Regions from separate parts of the Geodermatophilus sp. SYSU D01186 genome, predicted to be linked through region 2. Evidence: riboswitches for the same ligand, from Rfam matches in the RefSeq annotation. Region 2 holds a riboswitch; each other region holds the start of a gene.
The links. A riboswitch is a leader RNA that binds a small molecule or an ion and turns the genes downstream of it on or off. The one in region 2 is predicted to bind cyclic di-AMP.

Region 1 (5,243 bases), on a different contig from region 2:
GGCGCCTACGTGCCGCGGATCGTCAGCCCGGTCACCGGTCACCCGGAGGCCGCGCCCTCGACCGGGTTCGTGTTCGAGCCGACGCGGGAGAACCTCGGCCGGTGGCGGCGCTGGTGGAAGTTCGCGAACACCGAGCAGCTCTCGACGTTCGTGGCCATCAGCTTCCTCACCATCCTGTTCACCTCGCTGCTGGCCTACGCCACCGTGTTCGGGGAGGAGGGGCTGGCCAGCGACATCTCGTTCCTCAAGGCCGAGGGCGACGCCCTCAACGCCTCCGTGGGCGGCTGGTTCGGCACCTTCTTCTGGATCATCGGTGCCTTCTCGCTGTTCGCCGCCGCGCTGGGCATCGTCGACTACACCAGCCGGCTCGGGGCCGACGTCCTGAAGACCGCGTACCTGCGCAACGCGAACGAGAGCAAGATCTACTTCGCGCTGGTCTGGGGCCTGGTGGCGATCGGCTGCATCGTCCTGCTGTCCGGGCTGTCGCAGCCGTTGATCCTGCTGGTCATCTCCGCGGTGACCGGCGGGCTGATGATGTTCATCTACTCGGCGCTGCTGCTCCTGGTGAACCGGCGGATGCTGCCGAAGGAGATCCGCCCGGGCGGGTTGCGGGTCGCCGCGCTGGTCTGGTCCTTCCTGCTGTTCGGCTTCCTGTCGGTGCTGACGTTCAACGAGCAGCTGGCGAAGCTCTTCGGTGGGTGACCCGGGGGAGGTCGCCGCGGCCGTCCCGCGGGTGGTCACCGCGGGGGAGACGATGGTGCTCGTCGTCCCGACGGCGCCCGGCCGGCTCCGGCACGCCGGGGCGGTGACGCTGTCGATCGGCGGCGCGGAGAGCAACGTCGCCATCGGGCTGTCGCGGCTGGGCGTCCCGGCCGCCTGGGTGAGCATCCTCGGGGACGACGAGCCCGGCGAGCTGGTGCTGCACCGGGTGCGGGCCGAGGGTGTGGACACCCGTGCGGTGCGCCGGGTGCCGGACCGCCCGACCGGCCTCTACCTGCGCGAGGAGGTCGCCGGGGCGCTGCGGGTCCACTACTACCGCCGCGGCTCGGCGGCCTCGACCCTCGCCCCGGGCGCCTTCGACCCCGCCGTCCTCGAGGGTGCGGCCTTCCTGCACCTCACCGGGATCACCGGGGCGCTCTCCCCGGAGGCCGCGGAGTTCCTGCCGTGGGCGGCACGGACGGCGCGGGCGGCGGGCGTGCGGGTGAGCTACGACGTCAACTACCGCAGCCGGCTGTGGGAGCCGGCCGCGGCCCGCGCCGCCAGCGAGGCGATGTTCCCGCACGTCGACGTCCTGCTGGCCGGCCACGACGAGGCCCGCGCCCTGTGGGGCTGGGACGACGACACGTGCCTGGAGCGGCTGGCCGACGCCGGGCCCGCCGAGGTCGTGCTCAAGCTCGGCGCGCGCGGCTGCGCGGCCCGGGTGGACGGCGAGCGGCTGACCTCCCCGGGGTTCCCCGCCCGACAGCTCGACCCGGTCGGTGCCGGCGACGCGTTCGCCGCCGGCTACCTCGCGGCCACCCTGTGGGGCTGCGGGCCGGCCGAGCGTCTGCGCACCGCCAACGCCATGGGCGCCTTCTGCGTGCAGGACCGCGGCGACTACGAGGGCCTGCCCAGCCGCCGTGAACTGACCGCGTTCCTGGACCGGACCGTCGACCTCGGGAGGTGACGATGCACCCCGACGACCCCGCCGGCGTGCTCGAGGGTGTCTACGTGGCGAACGTGACGCCCTTCCGCGACGACGAGCGCTTCAGCATCGACGTCGACTCCTACCTGGGCCACGTCCGCTGGCTGGCCGGGCAGGGCGTGGCCGGGGTCATCCCGTTCGGCACCAACGGCGAGGGGCCGTCGGTGTCCCCGCGGGAGAAGCTGGCCGTGCTGGAGGCCCTGCTGCCGGAGGTGGGGCCGCTGCACGTCGTCCCGACGGTGGCGGAGGGGAACCTGCCGGACACCCTGGACCTGCTGGCGGAGTTGGCGGACCTGCCGGTGCGGGCGGTGATGGTGCTCCCGCCGTACTACTTCCGGCCGGCCGCGGCCGAGGGCCTGCGGGTGTTCTACGAGCGGGTCCTGGCCGCCACCCGGCACCCGGTGGTCGTCTACCACATCCCCAAGTACGCGGTGCCCGTCCCCGCGGAGCTCGTGACCGCGCTGCCGGTGTGGGGGGTGAAGGACTCCGGCGGGGAGGCCGGCTACGCCGAGGCCGTGCACGCGGCGGGCAAGGGCGTGCTGGTCGGTACCGAGGACGACCTGCCGGCCCGCCTGCTGACCGCCACCGGCTCGATCTCGGCGCTGGCCAACATCGTCCCCGAGCAGGTCGTCGCGCTCTACCAGCACGTCCGCGGCGGGCGGGCGGCCGACGCCGCGGCGCTGTCGGCCCACCTGCAGCAGGTGCGGGCGATGACCAAGGAGTTCGTCGCGCCGGGGATGCTCAAGCGCATCGCCGAGCGGCGGCACGGGCACCCCATGGGCACCGTGCGCCCGCCCCTGGTGCCGGTGCCGGCGTCCTTCGACGCCGCGGCCGCGGTCGAGCGCGCCGTGGCGGTCCCCGTCGGCTGAGGGTCCAGCCCCTACACCGTCCGGCCGTCGATCGGGCGCTGCGCGACGCGGGTCACCCGACGAAACGACGGCCACGGATTGTCACAACTGCATAACGACGGTTACGGTGGGGTGGTCCGCTCGACCGTCGCGTCCCCGCCCGGGGAGCCCCGAACGGACGCCGCCGAGTCGCCCTCCGGGGTGAGCCGGGGACCCATCGCAGTACTGGGGTGAATCCCGCTCCGGGCATCCGTCCGGAACGAGTAGGGCTGCTTCCCGCCCGAACCCGTCAGCTAACTCGGTAGGCGGCCATCGGAAGAACGGAGAGCCGCCGGATGGCGCGCCCTTGCCCTGCAGCACGACCCTGCCCGAGCCGGTACCGCCCGAGCCGGGTGCCCCCGCGCACCTGATCGCACGCGGCCGTCCCTGACGCACGCCGCCCGCGGGCCCACCTCGAGCACCTCCGCTCGACCGGCTGACCGCCGCTTCCCCGGTGACCCGCGCAGGCGCCCGGACGACCGCAGCCCCGCTGCCCGCTCGCCCCCGCAGCCCGCCGCCCTCCGGCGCGCCGCTGCGCCGTAGACCCCGGAGCACACCCCCTCATGGACCCCCGCACGACAACCGGTCGCGCCGCCGACCGCCGCAGCGGTTCGCGCCGCCGTCCCCCGGCGACCGTCCGCCGTCCCGCGCTGTACCTCGGCGTGGCCACCGCCGGCGCCCTCATGGTCAACGTCCTGTTCGGCTCGGACCCGGCCGCGCAGGCCGAGGCCGGGCCGTCGGAGTCGGTCAGCGTCGCCGCTGAGCTCGGGCTGACCGCCGACTCCGCCCCCGCCGCCCAGGCGACGCCGGACCTGGAGTCGCTCGAGCAGCTGACCGCCAGCCGCAGCAGCCGCGAGGCCGAGCAGACCGCGGCGCAGCAGGCCCAGGCCGCCGCCGACCAGGCCGAGCTGGACCGCCGGAAGGCCGAGGAGGAGGCCGCAGCGCGGGCCGCCGAGGCCGCGAAGGCTGCCGAGGCCGCGAAGGCTGCCGAGGCCGCGAAGGCCGCCGAGGCCGCGAAGGCTGCCGAGGCCGCGCAGGCCGCCGAGGCCGCGAAGGCCGCCCAGGCGGCGAAGGCCGCCCCGCAACGTTCCGGTGGGTCCGCCGGAACGGCCGCGGCCTCGGGGAGCGTCGCGGCCACCACCGTCGCGCGCATCACCAACACCGCCGGGCCCACGAAGCCCCCGGCGCAGGCGGCCGCCAACGCGGTGGTCAGCAACGTGCCCGGCGCCGCCGGCATCACCATCGGCGGCACCCGTGCCAGCGCCGCCGACCCGGGCGGCCACCCCTCGGGCCTGGCGCTGGACTACATGACCAGCTCCGCGCTCGGGGACACGATCGCCCAGTACCACATCGCCCACTGGGACGAGCTGGGCGTGGACTACATCATCTGGAAGCAGCGGATGCTCAGCTCGCCGAACGGTGCCTGGAAGGCCATGGCCGACCGCGGCAGCCCGACGGCCAACCACATGGACCACGTCCACGTGAACTACCGGGGCTGACCGCCTCCCCGGCGGTCACGGCCGCCCGTGCGCGTCGCGGGCGGCCGCGACCACCTCGGTCAGCGTCTCGTCGTCCCGGGCGACCCACGCCCGGCCGTCGTCGGTGAGCACGAGCGGGCGCTGGATCAGCCTCGGGTGCTGCACCAGCAGCCGGACCCACGTGTCGGCGTCCCGGGGGAGGTCCCGCAGCCCGAGCTCGCGGGCCAGCGGCTCGGACATCCGCGTGACGTCCCACGGCTGCAGCGCGAGCGCGCCCAGCGCGGCGCGCAGCTCCGACTCGGTCGGCGGGTCGTCGAGGTAGCGGCGCAGGGTGTACTCCACGCCGGCCTCCTCCAGGTGGTCGCGCGCGGTGCGGCACTTGGAACAGGACGGGTTGAACCAGACCTCCACAGTGCGACCCTATGGTGCCCACGCCGATCGGCAGACGTCCTAGACATCTGTTGCGGGGTGCACCGGTCGGCGGCATGCTGGTCGGCGGGCGGGGCCCTGGGGCGTTCCCTCGGGTGCGCCCCGCCCGCCAACGTCCGACACGGGGGTTTGGGCGACGCCGTCCGAGGGCACCCCGTCGGCCGACCGGCCCCGGCGTGGCCGTGAAACCCCCGCGCCGGGGCCGTGGCGCGTGCGCACCCGGGCCGGCCCCGGTGTCGCGCCGGACACATCCGGCCGACACGCCCAGCGGCCGCGTCTCGCCGGGGTGGGGCACCCGCCATGGCACAGACACGGTTGAAGCCGGTGGGCGAGCAGGTCGTCGTCGTGATGGGCGCGTCGAGCGGCATCGGCCGCGCGATCGCGGCCCGGTTCGCCGCCGAGGGTGCGCGGGTCGTCGTCGCGGCACGGGGCGAGGCGGGGCTGCGGTCCCTCGTCGAGGAGATCCGGGCGGCCGGCGGCGAGGCCTGCGCCGTGGTCGCCGAGGTCGCCGACGCGGCCCAGGTGCGACGGGTGGCCCAGCGCGCGGTCGACGAGTACGGCCGGCTGGACACGTGGGTGCACGCCGCCGCCGTCCTGCTCGTCGCCCCGTTCGAGGAGACGACGCCGGAGGAGTTCCAGCGGGTCGTCGACGTCGACCTGATGGGCCAGGTCCACGGGGCCATGGCCGCCCTGCCGCACCTCAGGCGGGACGGCGGCGCGTTCGTCTCCATCTCCTCGATGGGCGCCGAGCGCGGGGTGCCCCTC
Region 2 (5,243 bases):
CGACATGCGCTCGCCGTCGTTGCCGTAGCTGGCGTCCTCGGTCACCTCGAAGCGGAGCATGGGCCACGCGCGCAGCGCGGCGACCAGCTTCGCCCCCGTGCCCGGGGCGCCGGTCCAGGCCACCTCGGCACGGAAGGAACCGTGTGCCGCAGGCTGGTCGGCCCACGACAGGGAGACCGGCGCGCCGATGACGCGTTCGAGCGCCCACTCGACGTGCTGGCAGAGCGCCTTCGGGCACGCGTGCACGAAGACGACACCCTGGGTAGACCGTCGTTGCACGGGGTACCTCCATCGACTCGATCGGTCTCGTCTTCCCCAACGGACGATCGATTCGGTGACAGGCTGTGTTCGGCGGTTGTGGACCAGGGGTCCTGGGAACAGTTTGCACGATGGTCACCCCATCGCGCCAGTGCGGATGAGGCGGATGGGTCACATGTGACGGATGGTCACGAGGGGGACCACTACGCGCTGGTCAGCGGCCATACCACGGTGACGGCGCACCCGTCCACCGTGCGCTCGCCCCCTCCTGCACCTCCTGCTCGAGCCACGGCACGGCCTGCGGAACGGCCGTCAGGAGCCGGCGGGCGGCACCGCGCTGCCCTCACGCAGGGTAGCGGCGAACACCCGTGTGCACCGGCAGGACACCCGGGGTTCACGCACCGAGTGTGGCCTGCAGGTCCTCCCGCGGCACCACCCGCGTCGCCCGGAACGCCGCACCCTCGACCCCCGGTTCGGTCCACTCGACGTCGACCACCTGCCCGGCGCGGAGCGCGTGGCGCGGGCCGTCGACGACCGAGGCGTCCACCCAGCAGTCGCCGGGCAGGTCCGGGGCCTCCACGAGGCCGGCCCTCCGGGCGTCGTCCCAGCGGATCACCGTGCCGCGGGTCGTGCCGCTGCGTGTCATGCCGCCCAGGCTGGCCGGACCGGCCCCGGCGGACAAGACGGCCCCGCACGGCAGAGGCGTACACCGCGGGACTGCCGGGGTAACGGCCGGGCCATGCAGCGATCCCAGGGGATGGCCGACGCGGGGCGTGACGAGGTCGCGGGGCTGGTCCTGCCGGCGTGGGACACCTTCCTCGCCCAGGCGGAGGCGGTGGACCTCGACCGGCCCTCCCGGCTGCCCGGGTGGCGGGCGCACGAGATCTGCGTCCACCTCGGCTGCTGGGACGACCACACGGCGCTGGCCGACCTGGTCGCCTCCGCGCGGGCCGGGGGCGCGGGGACACCGCCGGAGGTCGACGCGACCAACGCCCGGGTCACCGCCGCCCACCGGGACGCGACGCGGGAGGAGGTGCTGGCCGCGCTGCGGCGCAACCGCGACGCCACCGCCCGATACCTCGCCGATGGGCCCGTCGAGCTGGACACCGCACCGGCGGTCGCGGTCGTGGGCACCCTGCCCCTGCTCAGCGTCGTACTGGGCCAGGCGTACGAGCTGGCCGTGCACGGGCTGGACCTCACAGCGTGCGGCGCCCCGCCGGTGCCGGAGCCGGTCCTGCAGGCGGGCCTGGCGGCCCTCGCGGACGTGACCGGCGCCCTGTCCGCGTCCGTCGGCATCACCGGCGGCGCCACCCTGGCGACGCCGGAGGGCGGCTGGGCCTTCGCCGCCGACCCGGCGGGCTGGACCGTGCGGCGGGTGGCCCCGGGAGCACCGCAGGGCACCGCCGTGGAGGCGCCGGCGGACCTGCTGCTCGAGGCGGCCTCCGGTCGGGTCAACCCGGTCGCGGCGCTGGCCCGGCGGCGGCTGCGGGTGCACGAGCTCGGCGGGCTGCTCGCGCTGGCCCCGGTCGTCCAGGTCGCGCCGGGCATCCCCGGCGGGCCGATCCTGCAGCTGGCCGCGCAGACCCTCGGCGGCGTCGGCGGCCTGCTCGGGCGGCTGCGCGGCCGCCGCTGAACGCACGGCGGCCCGCGGCCGCCGGAGCACCGGGGGCCGCGGGCCGTCCGCGTCAGGTCAGGTCGAGGTCAGCACCCGCCACCGAGGGCGATGCCGTGCTGCGCCAGCCAGGGCATCGGGTTGACCCGGTTGGCGTAGAGGCCGCCCTGGTGCACCTCGAAGTGCAGGTGCGGCCCGGTGGACTGGCCACGGTTGCCGACCTCGGCGATCTGCTGGCCCGCGGTCACCACCTGGCCCGCGGTGACGGAGAACTGGTTCACGTGGCCGTAGAGGGTGATCTGACCGTCGGCGTGCTGCACGTACACGGCCAGGCCGAAGCCGCTGGCCGGCCCCGCCTGGAGGACGACGCCGTCCTCCGGCACGTAGATCGGGGTGCCGATGGGGGCGGCGATGTCGATGCCCTGGTGCATCGTGCCCCAGCGGGCGCCGTAGCAGGAGGTGAGCCGGCCGGCGGTCGGCATGCCGGTCGTGCCCTGCGCCCGGGCGTCGAGCCGGGCGTTGAAGGCGGCGGCGGGGTCGGCCGCGCCCTGCGCGGCGAGCAGGCGCTCGCCGGCGGCGCGGTACTGCTCGTCGAGAGCGGCCTTCTGCGCCGCGACGGCGTCGTACTCGGACTGCGCCTCGGCGAGGTGAGCGGTGGCGGCCGCCTCGGCCTCGTCGGCGGCGCGGGCGGCCTCGTCGAGCCGGGTCACCGCGGCCCGGGCGGCCCGGTCGGCCTCCTCGACCCGCTGCTCGACGGCGAGGAAGTCGGTCAGCCGCGCGGCGCGCTGGGCGCCGAGGACGTCCATCGTCGCCGCCTGCTGCAGCAACTCGGTGGGGCTCTCGGCGTCGAGGATGAGCTCGATGTCGCCGTAGCGGTTGTCGGCCCCCATGTAGGCCTCCCGCCCCAGGGTGGCGACGTCCTCCTCGGCGGCGGCGACGTCGGCCTGGGCGGTGGCCAGCTCGGCGGCGGTGGCATCGGCCTCAGCCTGGGCGGTGGCCAGCTCCGCGCGGGCGACGAGAGCGGCGTCGGCGGCGGCCTCGGCCTCGACGGTCATCCGCTGCAGCTTCTCCTCGGCGGCGGTGACCAACTGCTCGATGCGGGCGACCTCGGCGGCCAGGCTCTCCTGCTCGGAGGTGCCGGAGACGGTGGGGGCGGCGAGCGCGGCCGGGGTGCCGGCCAGCAGCCCGCCGACCACGGCGGCGACGACGAGCGCCCGGCGAGGCGCACGCAGCAGCCGGCGGGCCGGCGCTCCGCGCGCAGGCAGGGTCATCAGGTGGTGCAGGGTCGCCAAGGCGACGGTTCTCCCATCCTCGCGACCGCCTACCGAGTTAGCTGACGGGTTCGGGCCGGACGGCGCCCTACCCGCCTGCGTCCCCCTACGCAGGCAGGACTCACCCCAGTGGAACGGTGGGTCCCCGGTCCGTCTCGGCCCCCGGAGGGAGGCGTCGGCGGTTCGGCGGGGCCAGGCCGGTGCCCTCGTGTGTCGAGGAGCGGAACCCGGCGAGGCCGTCGGGAAAACTACCTTGAGTGACCCCCCGCGGTCACGATCGAGTAACACCTCCGGCGCGCCTCGTTGCCCGAAGGAGTGACATCCCGCTACGAGGCGTGAGTACGCGACCCCGGAGAGCTGATCTTCAGGACCGCTCCACCGCTCGCGCGACTCCCGCGGTGACCTGCGAGGACGGCCCGGGCCGCGCGGTGGGCCGCAGGCGGCCGCGGCCACGTCCCGGGCACCGGGCCGCCGCCGCTGAGATGTCGCGCACAGTTCCCCCGAAACCGCCCGGCGGGCTCACCCTCACGGCCCCGTCGGCGGCCGGCCGCCATCTGGCAGGCTGGAGCACACCGGGGCGGTAGCTCAGCCGGTCAGAGCATGGGACTCATAATCCCTGGGTCGTGGGTTCGAGCCCCACCCGCCCCACCGATCGGGCCCGCAGGCCGGGGCCTCGGTCCTGCGGGCCTCGTCCCGGTCCCGGCTCGGCTCCCCCGCGGAGCGACCCGCGATGGCCCAGGTGCTATGCCGTCACGTTCGTCCACACGGTGCCGATGTTCTCCTCCCCACCACCGTGAGTCGTCGCGAGCAGGCAAGCGCTCAGCGAGGTCCCCGACGCGGTGAAGGAGAAGGGCTGGCTCACGTCGCTCTCGGCGCCCAGGTGCACCGCCATGGTGAACGGCCTGGACGTGCCCTCCTCCAGGAGGAAGAGGCCCTCACCTCGGTTCAGCCGGTCTGCTGCGTCCCGTGAGGTCACGGTCGCGTTGCCTGACACCTCTTCCCCCGGCTCGAACGTGGCGACGGTGAGCGTCTTCGGACACGTCGTGGTGACGACAGGCACCGTGCCGGCCAGGGCCGCAGGCGCGAGTACGACCCCGATCACCGTCGATGCCGCGACCGCCGGAACTGCCATGCGACGTCTTCTCACAGCCATCGCCCCTCAGCGTTGTAGCGATCGTCACCCGATGGCCGGCCTCGATCCCCTCTCTCGCTCGCGACGGCACAGCTCGCGGGCGACAGGACGGGGACCGTCCTAGCACCGGTCCGGCACGGCTGTCCAGCTGGCCGTACGCGGCGCGCGCCATCCGTGAACACCCAGGTGGCGGACACACGGACCGCCAGTTCGAGCCGCACCCGCCCCACCGGTCCCCATCCGAGGCGCCGCCATGCTCATGCAGCCCTGAGCCCGTCCGCGACCAGCAGGGTGCCGATGACGAGCAACAGCGTGATCAGCACCGCGTCGGTGCACCTGTCGGTCCGCACCATCACGGCACAGGTCACCTCCATCTACCGCAAGCTCGGCACCTCCTCCCCCAACCAGGCCGTCGACCGCGTCCGCGGCCGGCCCCGGGCAGGCGGCTCGGCGGCCGCCCGGAGCCTCCCCCGCCGGCTGACGGCGAGAGCCGGCGGCGACCCCGGAGTGGCCCGGCCGGGTCCTCGCCGCGGCGGGTCGTCCTCGAGGGGTGAGGACCGGCCGGCCGAACGAGCAGATCCTCCAGTCACCCACCAGGGCCATGCCCCGGCCGACACAGGGAGGTGCGGCGTGACACAACAGGTGACCGCAGAGGCCCGCGAAGCCGTCGACGAGCTCGGACCGGTCGACTGGATCGTCGTCGAGTTCCCCGGGAGCAGGTTCAACGGAGAGATCGCCCCCGCCCTCGCCGAGCTGGTCGACCGCGGCACGGTCCGGGTCCTGGACCTGCTGCTCATCCGGAAGGACGACGACGGGACGCTCGACTTCTTCGAGCTCGGCGACGTCGACGAGTCCGACGTCGGCGCCCTGCGGGCCTACGAGGGCGAGCTCGCGATGCTGCTCAGCGAGCAGGACGTCCTGGCCGTCGCAGCGGCCATCGAGCCGGGGAGCACCGCGGCGCTGCTGGTCT
Region 3 (5,243 bases), on a different contig from region 2:
TCCATTGCCGGGCTCCGCGGTGTCGCCGGTTGCACGCACTACACGGCCGCCAAGCACGGCATCGTCGGCCTCATGCGCACACTGGCCCGGGAGCTCGCGCCGGAGATGATCCGCGTCAACACCCTCCACCCGACCGGAGTGGACTCCCCCATGTCGAACAACGACTACTTCCCGAAGTGGCTGGAGGAGCACGAGGAGCTCGGTAACGCGATGCGGTTCAACCTCATGCCGGTCGACGCGATGCCGATGGCGGACGTCTCGGCGGTCGTGGCCTTCCTCTGCTCGGACGAGGCCAAGTGGATCACCGGCTCGACTGTGCAGGTGGACGCCGGCTTCATGCTCAAGTAGCCGACGCGAGCCCGGCCCGCCGTTCCGCCCGTGCGGAAGGCGGGCCGGGTCAGCGGCGGTCCAGCAGGGCGCGGGCCGCCGCGTGGCCGCCCAGGCCGCTGACCGCCCCGCCGCGGACCGTGCCCCCCGAGGAGGCGGCGACCACCCGCGGGTGGGCCGTGGCGACGCCCCAGGTGCCCACCTCGTCCGGGGTCGCGGCCACCGGCCAGGCGAGGTCGCCGTGGAAGATGTGGCCGCCGGGCATCGCGAGGGACTCCTCGACGTCCAGCGGGGACGCCGCCTGCAGGCAGAGCTCGCCGTCGCCGTCACGGGCCAGGCAGTCCAGCAGCGGCTCGGCCAGGTGCGCGTCGAGCTGGGCGACGACCCGCCGCACCGCCTCCCGGCGGGTGCCCACCGGGTCGTCGCGGAACAGCGCCGCCGGTGTGTGCAGGCCGAACAGGGTGAGCGTCTGGTACCCCGCCGCCTGCTCGGCCGGCCCCAGGATCGAGGGGTCGGACAGCGAGTGGCAGTACACCTCGAACGGGATGACGTCGGGCAGCCGGCCGGCGGCGGCCTGCGCGTGGGCCGCGTCGAGCTGGCCCGCGGCCTCGTCGACGTGGAAGGTGCCGGCGAAGGCGATGGCGGGGTCGACGCCCGAGCGCAGCCGGGGCAGCCGCGCCAGCACCATGTTGACCTTGAGCTGGGCGCCGTCGGTGGTGGGCCGGGGCGGTGCGCCGGTCAGCCGGTCGAGCACCGCGGGCGCCGCGCCGCAGACCACGTGCCCGGCGTCCACCGCGCGCTCGGTGCCGTCGTCGTCGGTCCAGTGCACCGTGACGCCGTCGGCGCGCGGCTCCAGCGCGGTCACCGTGGCGCGGGTGACCAGCTCGGCGCCGGCCCCGCGGGCCGCGGCGGCCATGGCGCCGGTGACCGCGCCCATGCCGCCCACCGGCACCCGCCAGCGCCCCGTGCCGTTGCCGACCACGTGGTAGAGGAAGCAGCGGCCGGCGGCCGAGCCGGGGTCGTGCACGTCGGCGAAGGTGCCGATGAGCCCGTCGGTCAGTGCCACGCCCTGCACCACGTCCGAGGTCAGGTGGTCGCCCACGACGTCGGCCAGGGGGCGCTGCTGGAGGTCCTGCCACAGCTGCGGGTCGCGCAGCCGGCCGGCCAGCTCCTGAGGGGAGAGCAGCGGCTCGATGAGGGTGGGGGCGAGGTCCTCGGCCAGCGTGGCCAGGCGGCCGTAGAAGCGCTGCCAGCCGGCCAGTTCGGCGTCTGAGCCGGTCAGCGCGCGGAACGAGGCGGCCGTGGCCGGCCCCTCGTCCCGCTCCACGAGCAGCCCCGCGCCCCCGGGGACGGCGGTGTAGGAGGCCACGGCGCGGTCGGCGAGGGTCACCTCCAGGTCGAGGTCGGCGACGATCCGGTCGGGCAGGAGGCTCACCAGGTACGAGTAGGCCGACAGCCGGACGTCGACGCCGGGGAACACCTGCTCGCTGACCGCGGCGCCGCCCACCCGTTCGCGGCGCTCGAGCACCAGCACCGACCAGCCGGCCCTGGCCAGGTAGGCCGCGGCCACCAGCCCGTTGTGCCCACCACCGACGACGACGGCGTCGTACGCGCCCGCTCCGCTCACCGGCGGACCGTAGCCGGTGCCGGCACCGTCAGCTGCCCTCGGCGGGCGCGTCCTCGCTCTCCTCGCAGCCCTGCCCGGGAGCCTGCTCGGCGGTGCCGCAGTCCTGCTCGTTGCGGTTCACGTCGGTGTTCCCGCCGGTCTCGGTGCTGCTGCACCCGGCGAGCACCCCGGCGAGGAGGAGGGCGGCCAGGGGGCGTCTGAGGTCCATGCGCTGGACGTGCTCGCGGGGAGCGGTCGCCAAACCCCACCGGCACCACCGGACCCACCGGTCCCGCGTGTGTGGCGGATGGAGTCGAGAGTCCACCAAATCACATCCAGGTAATTGTCACGGCAGCGTCACGGCCCTTACGGTGTGTGTGTCCGGCGGGGCGCTCCGTCACCAACCTGGGTGACACCCCGAGGACGCCGCCGAGCACGCGCCCTCCTCCCCGGGGGCGCGGGGCCGGGGACCCACCGCAGCACTGGGGTGAAGCGCGCACGGCCGTGGCCGGCGCGCCGGGCGCCTTCCCGCCCGAACCCGTCAGCTAACCCGGTAGGCGGCCGTGGAAGAAACGGAGTGCCGCCGCCCCATGGCGTCCCCTCGCACCGCCCGCCGCGCTGCCCTCGTCCTGGCCGTCACCGGCGCCCTCGGCATCACCCTCGTGCCGTCGTCCGCCGAAGCGGAGGAGCCGGCCACCGCGCAGGAGGCCGCCGCCCTGGTCGCGGCCCGCGGCCACGAGCTGGAGGTCGTCACCGAGGAGTTCAACGAGGCCCGCGAGGCCCTCGCCGCCCAGCAGGCCGCCGCCCAGCAGGCCGCCGCGGCGGTGACCGACGCGCAGGGCGCGGTGACCGCGGCCCAGCAGCAGGTCCGCGGCATCGCCCGCAGTGCCTTCACCGGCGACAGCATGGGCTCGCTGCAGGCGCTCATGACCAGCGGCTCGGCCGAGGAGTTCGTCAACCGGGTCACGCTGCTGGAGACCGTCGCCGGCCACCAGAACGTGCTGCTGGACCAGGCCGTCGCGGCCGGCGAGGTCGCCGCGGAGGCCCAGGCGGTGGCCGACCGCGCCGCCACCGAGGCCCAGGCGCAGTACGACGCCGTCGCCGCGCAGCAGGCCGACCTGCAGGAGCAGATCAACGCCTACCAGGCCGACTACGCCCGGCTGTCCGCCGACGAGCGGCGGGCCGCCCTCGAGGCGGCCGCGACCGCCCACGGTGGCGGGGCCGAGCGCGCCAGCCGCGCCGAGCGCTCCGCGCCGGCGCCCGCGGCCTCCGCGCCGGTGGTGGTCGGTAGCGGGGCTGTCCAGACCGCGATCGACACGGCCATGGCCCAGCGTGGCAAGCCCTACGTCTGGGCGGCGGCCGGGCCGGGCTCCTACGACTGCTCCGGGCTCGTGCAGTACGCCTTCAAGGCCGCCGGCATCAGCCTGCCGCACTCCAGCCGCATGCAGGCGTCCATGGGCACCCAGGTGTCCCGGGCCGAGGCGCGCCCCGGTGACCTGGTCGCCTTCTACAGCCCGGTCAGCCACATCGGCATCTACCTCGGCAACGGCCAGATGGTGCACGCGCCGACCTCCGGCGACGTCGTCAAGGTCGCCAGCGTCGACGCCATGGGCGCCACGCCGCGGTTCAACCGCATCGCCGGCTGAGAAAGGGCCCCGTCCTCTCCCCCTCGCCTGCTCGGGGCGGTGCCCTGGACGGGGTCATCCCGGAGCCCCGGTCGCACGACGCGACCGGGGCTCCGCGCGTCTCCGGACCTTGACCGCGCCGACGCGCTCGTGAACACTGATCTCGAAAGAGAGCACTGTTCACAACAGGAGGTGGGTATGGCGCAGGCATGGCAGTGGGCCTGGGCGGGCGTCGCGTTCGCCGCGGAGCTCGGCGCGCTCGGTGCGCTCGGGTACTGGGGCGCCACCGCCGGCGCGACGACGGCCGGCCGCTGGCTCCTCGGTCTCGGCCTACCCCTGGGGGTGGCCGTCCTGTGGGGCGTGTTCGCTGCGCCGCAGGCCGTGGTGCAGGTGGCCGCGCTCGCCGTCCTCGTGAAGGTCGTCGTCTTCGGGGGCGCGGTGGCCGCGCTGCTGGTCAGCGGCTCGCCGCGGCTGGCCGTCGTCCTCGCCGCGGCGGCCGTGCTCGGCACCGTGCTCTCCGGGCCCCTCACCTCCCCGGCGTCGGCGGACGCCGTCAGCGCCCCGGCCCTCCGCTGACCTCCTGCAGCAGCCCCCACACGAACCGCGCCCGGGCCCCGCCGGGCAGCGCGACCTCCCAGCGGGTGACCACGCCGGGGTCGACGCTGCGTGCCCCGGGCAGGCCGACGACGTCGTCGAGCACGTGCTCCCACACCAGCAGCCGCGCCGCGGACGCGGGTGGGACGGGTGAGCCTGGCGCCCGGACCAGGTGCTCGTTGAGCACCGACCCGCCGGGACCGGACAGCACCTCCCAGTAGAGGTGGGGCCACAGCGGCACCGGCCACCGGCGGACCTGGACGTCGAGGTCGCCGAACCGGCGGTCCTCGAGCTCGTCCGGCGGCCCGAGGACGGCGCTGCGCAGCGCCAGCCCCCGCGGGGCCCGCGGCGAGTGCTGCAGCGCCTGCCAGCGGGTGTGCGCGGCGTGCGCCTCGGCGCGGGTGGCCCCCAGCCGGGGCAGCGCCTCCGCGACCAGGTCGGGGCGCAGGTCGGCCATCCGCCGCAGCAGCACGAGGCAGAACTCCCGCCGCGCCAGTCCCCGCACGGGCGTCGACCCTGCCAGCATCCGGCCGTGCTGATCCCACCGGCCACCGCCGCCGCGATCATGGAGGGGGTGGTCACGCTGGCGTTCCGCCGCTGGGACCGGCCGCGCATGCGCCCCGGCAGCACCCAGCGCACGGCGGCGGGGGTGGTCGAGGTCGTCGACGTCACCGAGGTGGACCCCGCCGACATCACCGAGGCGGACGCCGTGGCCGCCGGCGTCCCCTCCCGCGACCGGCTGCTCCGGCTGCTGGACCGCCGCCCCGGCACGCACGTCTACCGGATGCACGTGCGCGGGGCGGGCGCCGACCCGCGGGTGGCGCTGCGTGAGCAGGGGGCCCTCTCCGCGGCGGAGCGGGCCGAGCTCGACGCGTGCCTCGACCGGTGGGACGCCGCCCGCGCCGCCGGACCGTGGACGCGCACCGTGCTGCGCCTGATCGCGGAACGCCCCGGGGTGCGGGCGCCCGACCTCGCCGCCGTCCTGGGCCGGGAGGCGCTGCCGTTCAAGCGCGACGTCCGCCGGCTGAAGGAGCTGGGCCTGACCCGCAGCCTCGCGGTCGGCTACGAGCTCTCCCCGCGGGGCGCGGCGT
Region 4 (5,243 bases), on a different contig from region 2:
CCTCGACGGCGGGGCCGCGCGTGTGCCCGCCGACGCGAGCCGGAGCCCGTACTACGAGTACTACGACGTCCGTTTCGTGGCCAGCGCGAGTGGTGACGTCGACGGGGACGGCGAGCCCGACACGGTCGTGCTGCTGCAGTGCTCCCCGCAGCCGTCCAACGGGATCCTCGACGAGGTCCAGGTGTTCGCCGCCGACGGGGAACGGCTCGCGGTCCTGCCCAGCCCGCGCACGCTGCAGGAGTCGACGGTCCTGACGCCGCTCTACGACCCGACCGCGCTGTCGGTCCGGGACGGCGACATCGTGGCCGGGATGTGGGCCTACGCGCCGGAGGACAACCGTGCCGAGGGCCCGTCCATCCCGATCACCGTGCGGTGGCACTGGAACGGCCGCGACTTCGTCCGCGTCTCGTAGCCGAACCTCACAGCCACGCCTCGATCTCGTCGAGCTGGGCGTGCGTGAGCCCGACGCCCAGGGTCGGTGCGACCACCAGCACGTGCGGGTGGGCGGCCAGCCACTCGCCGGTGTCGGCGGCCTGCTCGGCGAGGTCGTCGTCGATCCAGACGATGCGTCGTCCCGGCTCGGCCTCGGCGACGACGCGGGCACAGGCCAGCTTCCACCAGTCCGTCGCCCTCCCGAGCGGCCCGCGGAAGCCGGTGGGCGCGGCCCCCTCCCGGGCGTGCACCCTCAGCCCGCGCGGGAGCCCCATCGGCTCGGCCAGCAGCCGGTCGGCGTCGCAGGCCCAGGTCGTCAGCCACTGGATCTCCACCCGGCCCGACTCGTGCAGCTCGCGCAGCCGGGCGGTGACCGTCGGGTCCCACGACAGCACGAAGCCGTTGAACGTCCCGCGTCGCCAGCCCTCGGGGAGGTCCCTGCAGGCCGCGTTGAGCACGCCGTCGACGTCCAGCAGCAGGATCGGCACGTCTCCACTCGCGGCCATGGCCACCGTCGTACCCGAGCGCGGCCCCTTCCTGGCGTCGCGCCCGGCTGACCCGTCGCCGTCCGTCACCTCGACGGCAGAGCGGGCACCCACACGGGCGACTTCGCCGTCCGGGACGTTCGGCACCCCGGCGAGCGGGGCAGCGAGGTGGTTCGCTGACTGTCCGCCGGTCGTCCGGTGGAGCACGGAACCAGGGGGAGCCAGTGTCCGACCACCTCGAGTCACACCCGGGTTCGAGCCGCGTCGAGACGCCGATTCCCTGCCGCCGCCTCGCCCGCGGCCACGCCCCGCACCCGGCGCACGTCCGGCTGGCGCAGGCCGACGACGCCCACTGGCAGCCGGTCGTCGTGATGGGTGCCGTCGGGGACGTCGTCACGCTGGCCGTCGGCGACGAGCTGCAGCGGCACCGCAACCACGACACCGGCCACCTGGCGGACCTGGTCCGCGAGGCGGGACCCGAGGCGTTCGTCAACACCCGCCTCGGACTGCTGTTCCTGCACTCCTGGCCGCGCGACGCCGGCTCGGTCTTCTCGCTGCAGCCGGCCGACCAGCCGCCGGTGCCCTGCCGCCACTAGCGACAGGACACCGGCAGAGCAGGTCAGGCGATGCGGCGGGCGCCGGCGTAACTCGGCATGTAGCTCACGTTGTCGACCCTCACCGGCTGCCCCGGCCGCAAGGCGTGCACCATCTTGCCGTTGCCGATGTACATCGCGACGTGCGAGACGGGGCGGTAGAAGAACAGCAGGTCACCTGGCTGCAGGTTGTCGCGGGAGACCGCCACCCCGGCGCCGGACTGCGCCCGGGCGGTGCGCGGGAGCCCGACGCCGGCCGCCCGGTAGGCGAACGAGGTCAGGCCGGAGCAGTCGAACGCGTTGGGGCCGGAGGCGCCCCAGCGGTAGGGATCGCCCACCTGGGCGAGTGCGGTGTTCACGGCGCTCTGCGCCGCCGGGCTGGCGACCGCCGCGGCCGACACGGCGGTGGTGTCCGGGGCGGCCGAGGCGGTGGCGGGTGTGAGGGCGATCCCGGCGCCGGCGATCGCGGCGACCGCGATCCCACGGATGGTGCGACGGGCTGAGGACGTGCGGGCAGTCGTCATCGACGACGGTTCTCCTGTTCCATCCGTCCGCCTACCGGGTTAGCTGTCGGGTTCGGGCGGGAGGTCGCCCGGCACGGCAACAGGCCGTGTTTCACCCCTGTGCTTCGGTGGGTCCCCGGTCCGGGCGCGGCAGTGGCCACGCCCCTGTTCGGCGGGGTCCGACGGGTGTCGCCACGGTTTCGGCAACGGGGGCCCGTCGGGACCGCAGAGGACGCTAGACGCACGCGCGCGGCCACGCCGGGCGAGCGCCGGCGCGAGGGCGCCCGGGCGAGACGCGGGCCGACACGCGCGCGACACGCAGTCCCACCACGTCGGACACCGGGACCAAGGTCCCGTCGCTGCTGGCAATTGGGCAGGTCAGCGAAGTCAAGGGCAGTTGGACCCCATGCGGAGTGCCCTGACCGTCCGTAGGGACGACCCCACGTATCGCCACGGGAACCTCGGTGGTTGGCCGGGCCGTTGGGCGGGCACGATCAACGCAACCAACCGAGGAGGAACCACATGGCCGGCATGATCCGGAAGCTCGTGGCGTCGGGGATCGCGGCGAAGGTCATCCAGGAGGCCCGCAAGCCGGAGAACCAGGCGAAGATCAAGAAGTTCATCGCCGACTACCAGGCCAAGCAGAAGGGCGGCGGCAAGGGCTACGGCCGGGGCCGCGGCTACTGATCCACCGCCCGGCAGCGGCCCCTCCCGGATCCCCGGGCAGGGGCCGTTGCCGCATGCTCTGACCTGCGCCGCCGAGCTCGCCCGGATGAAGCCGACCGCGATCCTGGTCAACACCTCGCGCGGCCCGATCGTCGACGAGGCCGCCCTCGTCCGGGCCCTGCGCGACGGCCGCATCGCCGGGGCAGGCGTCGACGTCCACGACCGGGAGCCGCTGCCCGCCGACGCCCCGATCCGGACCGCGCCGAACACCGTCCTCCACCCGCACCTCGGCTACGTCACCCGCGCCACCTACGAGGTGTTCTTCCGCGACGCCGTCGAGGACGTCGCCGCCTTCCTCGCCGGCTCCCCGGTCCGCGTCCTCGCCCCCGCGTGAGCGCCGCCCGCCCCGGGTACCCACCCCCGCACCCAGGACGAGGAGGTCCGGAGATGACAGAGGGCAACATGACCGGCCGCCCCTACGGGGGCGCCAACGAGGCCACCGGCGGCAACCCGGGCGAGCGCGAGGAACCCGACCTGGTCGGGCCGCCGTCGCAGCAGGAGGAGCCGCGCGCAGCCCAGGGCGGCACCATGGGGACCGTCGACCCCAGTGTGCCCGGCAGTGACGGGCAGCCGCGCCCGGCGGAGCCGCCTCCCGGCGCCACCGGGAGCTGACCCCCGGTCAGCCGGAGGAGCGGGACAGCCGGCGGACGTCCGCCTGACTACGGCCGGCCGGCGTGGGGGACGTCGACCTCGGTCGCCAGCAGCACCGCCTCGCGCACCGGCGCGCGGTTGTGCTCGTAGAAGTCCGGCGCGCAGCACATCAGCAGCGTGCGGCCGTCGTCCCCGCCGAGCATGCAGGCGTACACCCCGAGCCCGGACGGCGCGGAGATCTCGTCGACCACCCGCCCGCCCTCGGCCACCCGCACCAGCCGGCCGCCCACCGCGTCGGCGGCCCAGATCAGGCCCTCGGCGTCCAGCGCGCAGCCGTCCGGGGCGACCACCAGCTGACCGAGCACCTCGTCGACCGTCGTCCCGGTGACCTCGGGGCCCAGCGACGCCCAGACCCGCCGGTTGGTCAGCGACCCGTCGGCGCCCAGGTCGAAGGCGGTGTACCGGTTGCCCAGCGTCTCGCCGACGACCAGCGTGCCGCCGTCCGGGGTGATCACCGAGCCGTTCGGGAACTGCAGCCCGTCGGCGGCGACGCTGACCGTGCCGTCCGGGTCGACCCGCTTGAGCGACGCGGTCGCCGCCGCGCCGCCGCCCATCAGGTCGAAGCCGAAGTCGCCGACGAACACGTGCCCCTGCGCGTCCACGACGAGGTCGTTGAGGTGCCCCCCGCAGTGCCGGGCGAGGTCGGCGTACGTGCTGAGCGACCCGTCGGCGTACCGGAGCACGCGGCGGTCCTTCATCGACACGACCACCAGCGAGCCGTCGGGCAGCCAGCCGAGCCCCGACGGCTGCTGCTCCACCTCGACCACGACCGTCTCCGCGCCGTCGGCGGCCACCCGGCTGACCGTGTGGCGGTAGAAGTCCGACACCCACCAGGTGCCCTCGTGCCAGCGCGGGCCCTCGAAGAACCCGCCGCCCTCCAGGACCGTCCTGAGCTGCCGCTCTGCCATGGTCGGGCACCCTAGGGGGACCCGACCCCCTGGAGGAGTACCGCATGCCCGACCCCGTGATCGCCGTCGTCGGAGCCACCGGACAGCAGGGCGGCGCCACCGCCCGCGCGCTGCTGGACGCCGGCGCCCGGGTCCGCGCGCTGGTCCGCGACCCGGCGAAGGCCCACGACCTCGCCGACCGCGGCGCCGAGCTGGTGCGCGCCGACCTGCAGGACCCGGCGAGCCTCCGGACGGCGTTCCGCGGCGCCCAGCGGGTGTTCGCGATGACGACCCCGTTCGGCGCGGGCGGCCCGGAGGTGGAGGTGGCCCAGGGGATCGCGCTGGCCGACGCGGCCGCCGACGCCAGCGTCGAGCACCTGGTGTTCACCTCCGTCGGCGGCGCGGAGCGGTCCACCGGCATCCCGCACTTCGAGAGCAAGCGCCGCGTCGAGGAGCACATCGCGATCCTCGGCCTGCCGGCGACGATCGTGCGGCCCGTGTTCTTCATGGAGAACCTGCCGTGGATGGTGGCGGCCGACGGCGCCGAGGTCGTCGTCCGGATGCCGCTGCCGGCCGGTGTGCCGCTGCAGATGATCGCCGTCGCCGACATCGGCGCGGTCACCGCCGCCGTGCTCGTGGACCCCTCGCGGGTGCCCGGCGGCAGCATCGAGATCGGCGGCGACGAGCGGACCGGCGAGCAGATCGCCGCGGCCTTCGGCGAGCGCGCCGGGCGGCCGGGCCGCTACGAGGCGCTGCCGCTGGACGGCCTCGACGAGGACTCCCGGGCGATGTTCGCCTGGTTCGCGCACCCGCCCGCCTATCGCGCGGACGTCGCGGCGACCCGCGCCCTGGCACCGGGCCTGCGCGACCTGCCGGCCTGGCTGGCCGGCGGCGGCTGGAGCGGCTGAGGCCGGCGCCGCACGTCCATCCCGACGCTCGAGCCCGGGCGCCGGGCGAGCCGGTTCT

Region 1: it holds a riboswitch for cyclic di-AMP, as region 2 does, so the genes downstream of both, ACI784_RS12140 (hypothetical protein) here and ACI784_RS09695 (M23 family metallopeptidase) in region 2, are expected to answer to the same signal.
Region 3: it holds a riboswitch for cyclic di-AMP, as region 2 does, so the genes downstream of both, ACI784_RS13285 (C40 family peptidase) here and ACI784_RS09695 (M23 family metallopeptidase) in region 2, are expected to answer to the same signal.
Region 4: it holds a riboswitch for cyclic di-AMP, as region 2 does, so the genes downstream of both, ACI784_RS11210 (C40 family peptidase) here and ACI784_RS09695 (M23 family metallopeptidase) in region 2, are expected to answer to the same signal.

Annotation. Positions count from the first base shown of each region.
Region 1 is NZ_JBJGYW010000014.1:36,113-41,355, reverse strand. It holds gene ACI784_RS12155 (Nramp family divalent metal transporter) at 1-702, shown strand, start outside; gene ACI784_RS12150 (sugar kinase) at 695-1,666, shown strand; gene ACI784_RS12145 (dihydrodipicolinate synthase family protein) at 1,669-2,553, shown strand; cyclic di-AMP (ydaO/yuaA leader) riboswitch at 2,705-2,855, shown strand; gene ACI784_RS12140 (hypothetical protein) at 3,135-4,070, shown strand; gene ACI784_RS12135 (ArsC/Spx/MgsR family protein) at 4,086-4,460, opposite strand; partial or broken gene ACI784_RS12130 (SDR family oxidoreductase) at 4,779-5,243, shown strand, end outside.
Region 2 is NZ_JBJGYW010000010.1:50,620-55,862, forward strand. It holds gene ACI784_RS09680 (DUF3145 domain-containing protein) at 1-279, opposite strand, end outside; gene ACI784_RS09685 (hypothetical protein) at 653-904, opposite strand; gene ACI784_RS09690 (maleylpyruvate isomerase N-terminal domain-containing protein) at 998-1,891, shown strand; gene ACI784_RS09695 (M23 family metallopeptidase) at 1,960-3,141, opposite strand; cyclic di-AMP (ydaO/yuaA leader) riboswitch at 3,174-3,312, opposite strand; tRNA gene ACI784_RS09700 (tRNA-Ile) at 3,716-3,789, shown strand; gene ACI784_RS09705 (hypothetical protein) at 3,884-4,273, opposite strand; gene ACI784_RS09710 (DUF6325 family protein) at 4,904-5,243, shown strand, end outside.
Region 3 is NZ_JBJGYW010000016.1:19,939-25,181, forward strand. It holds gene ACI784_RS13270 (mycofactocin-coupled SDR family oxidoreductase) at 1-348, shown strand, start outside; gene ACI784_RS13275 (phytoene desaturase family protein) at 398-1,954, opposite strand; gene ACI784_RS13280 (hypothetical protein) at 1,983-2,162, opposite strand; cyclic di-AMP (ydaO/yuaA leader) riboswitch at 2,362-2,508, shown strand; gene ACI784_RS13285 (C40 family peptidase) at 2,524-3,579, shown strand; gene ACI784_RS13290 (DUF2568 domain-containing protein) at 3,757-4,134, shown strand; gene ACI784_RS13295 (hypothetical protein) at 4,112-4,657, opposite strand; gene ACI784_RS13300 (hypothetical protein) at 4,685-5,243, shown strand, end outside.
Region 4 is NZ_JBJGYW010000012.1:99,545-104,787, forward strand. It holds gene ACI784_RS11195 (hypothetical protein) at 1-412, shown strand, start outside; gene ACI784_RS11200 (HAD domain-containing protein) at 420-938, opposite strand; gene ACI784_RS11205 (hypothetical protein) at 1,142-1,513, shown strand; gene ACI784_RS11210 (C40 family peptidase) at 1,537-2,034, opposite strand; cyclic di-AMP (ydaO/yuaA leader) riboswitch at 2,050-2,176, opposite strand; gene ACI784_RS11215 (hypothetical protein) at 2,536-2,700, shown strand; gene ACI784_RS11220 (NAD(P)-dependent oxidoreductase) at 2,747-3,073, shown strand; gene ACI784_RS11225 (hypothetical protein) at 3,127-3,351, shown strand; gene ACI784_RS11230 (SMP-30/gluconolactonase/LRE family protein) at 3,399-4,298, opposite strand; gene ACI784_RS11235 (NmrA/HSCARG family protein) at 4,343-5,185, shown strand.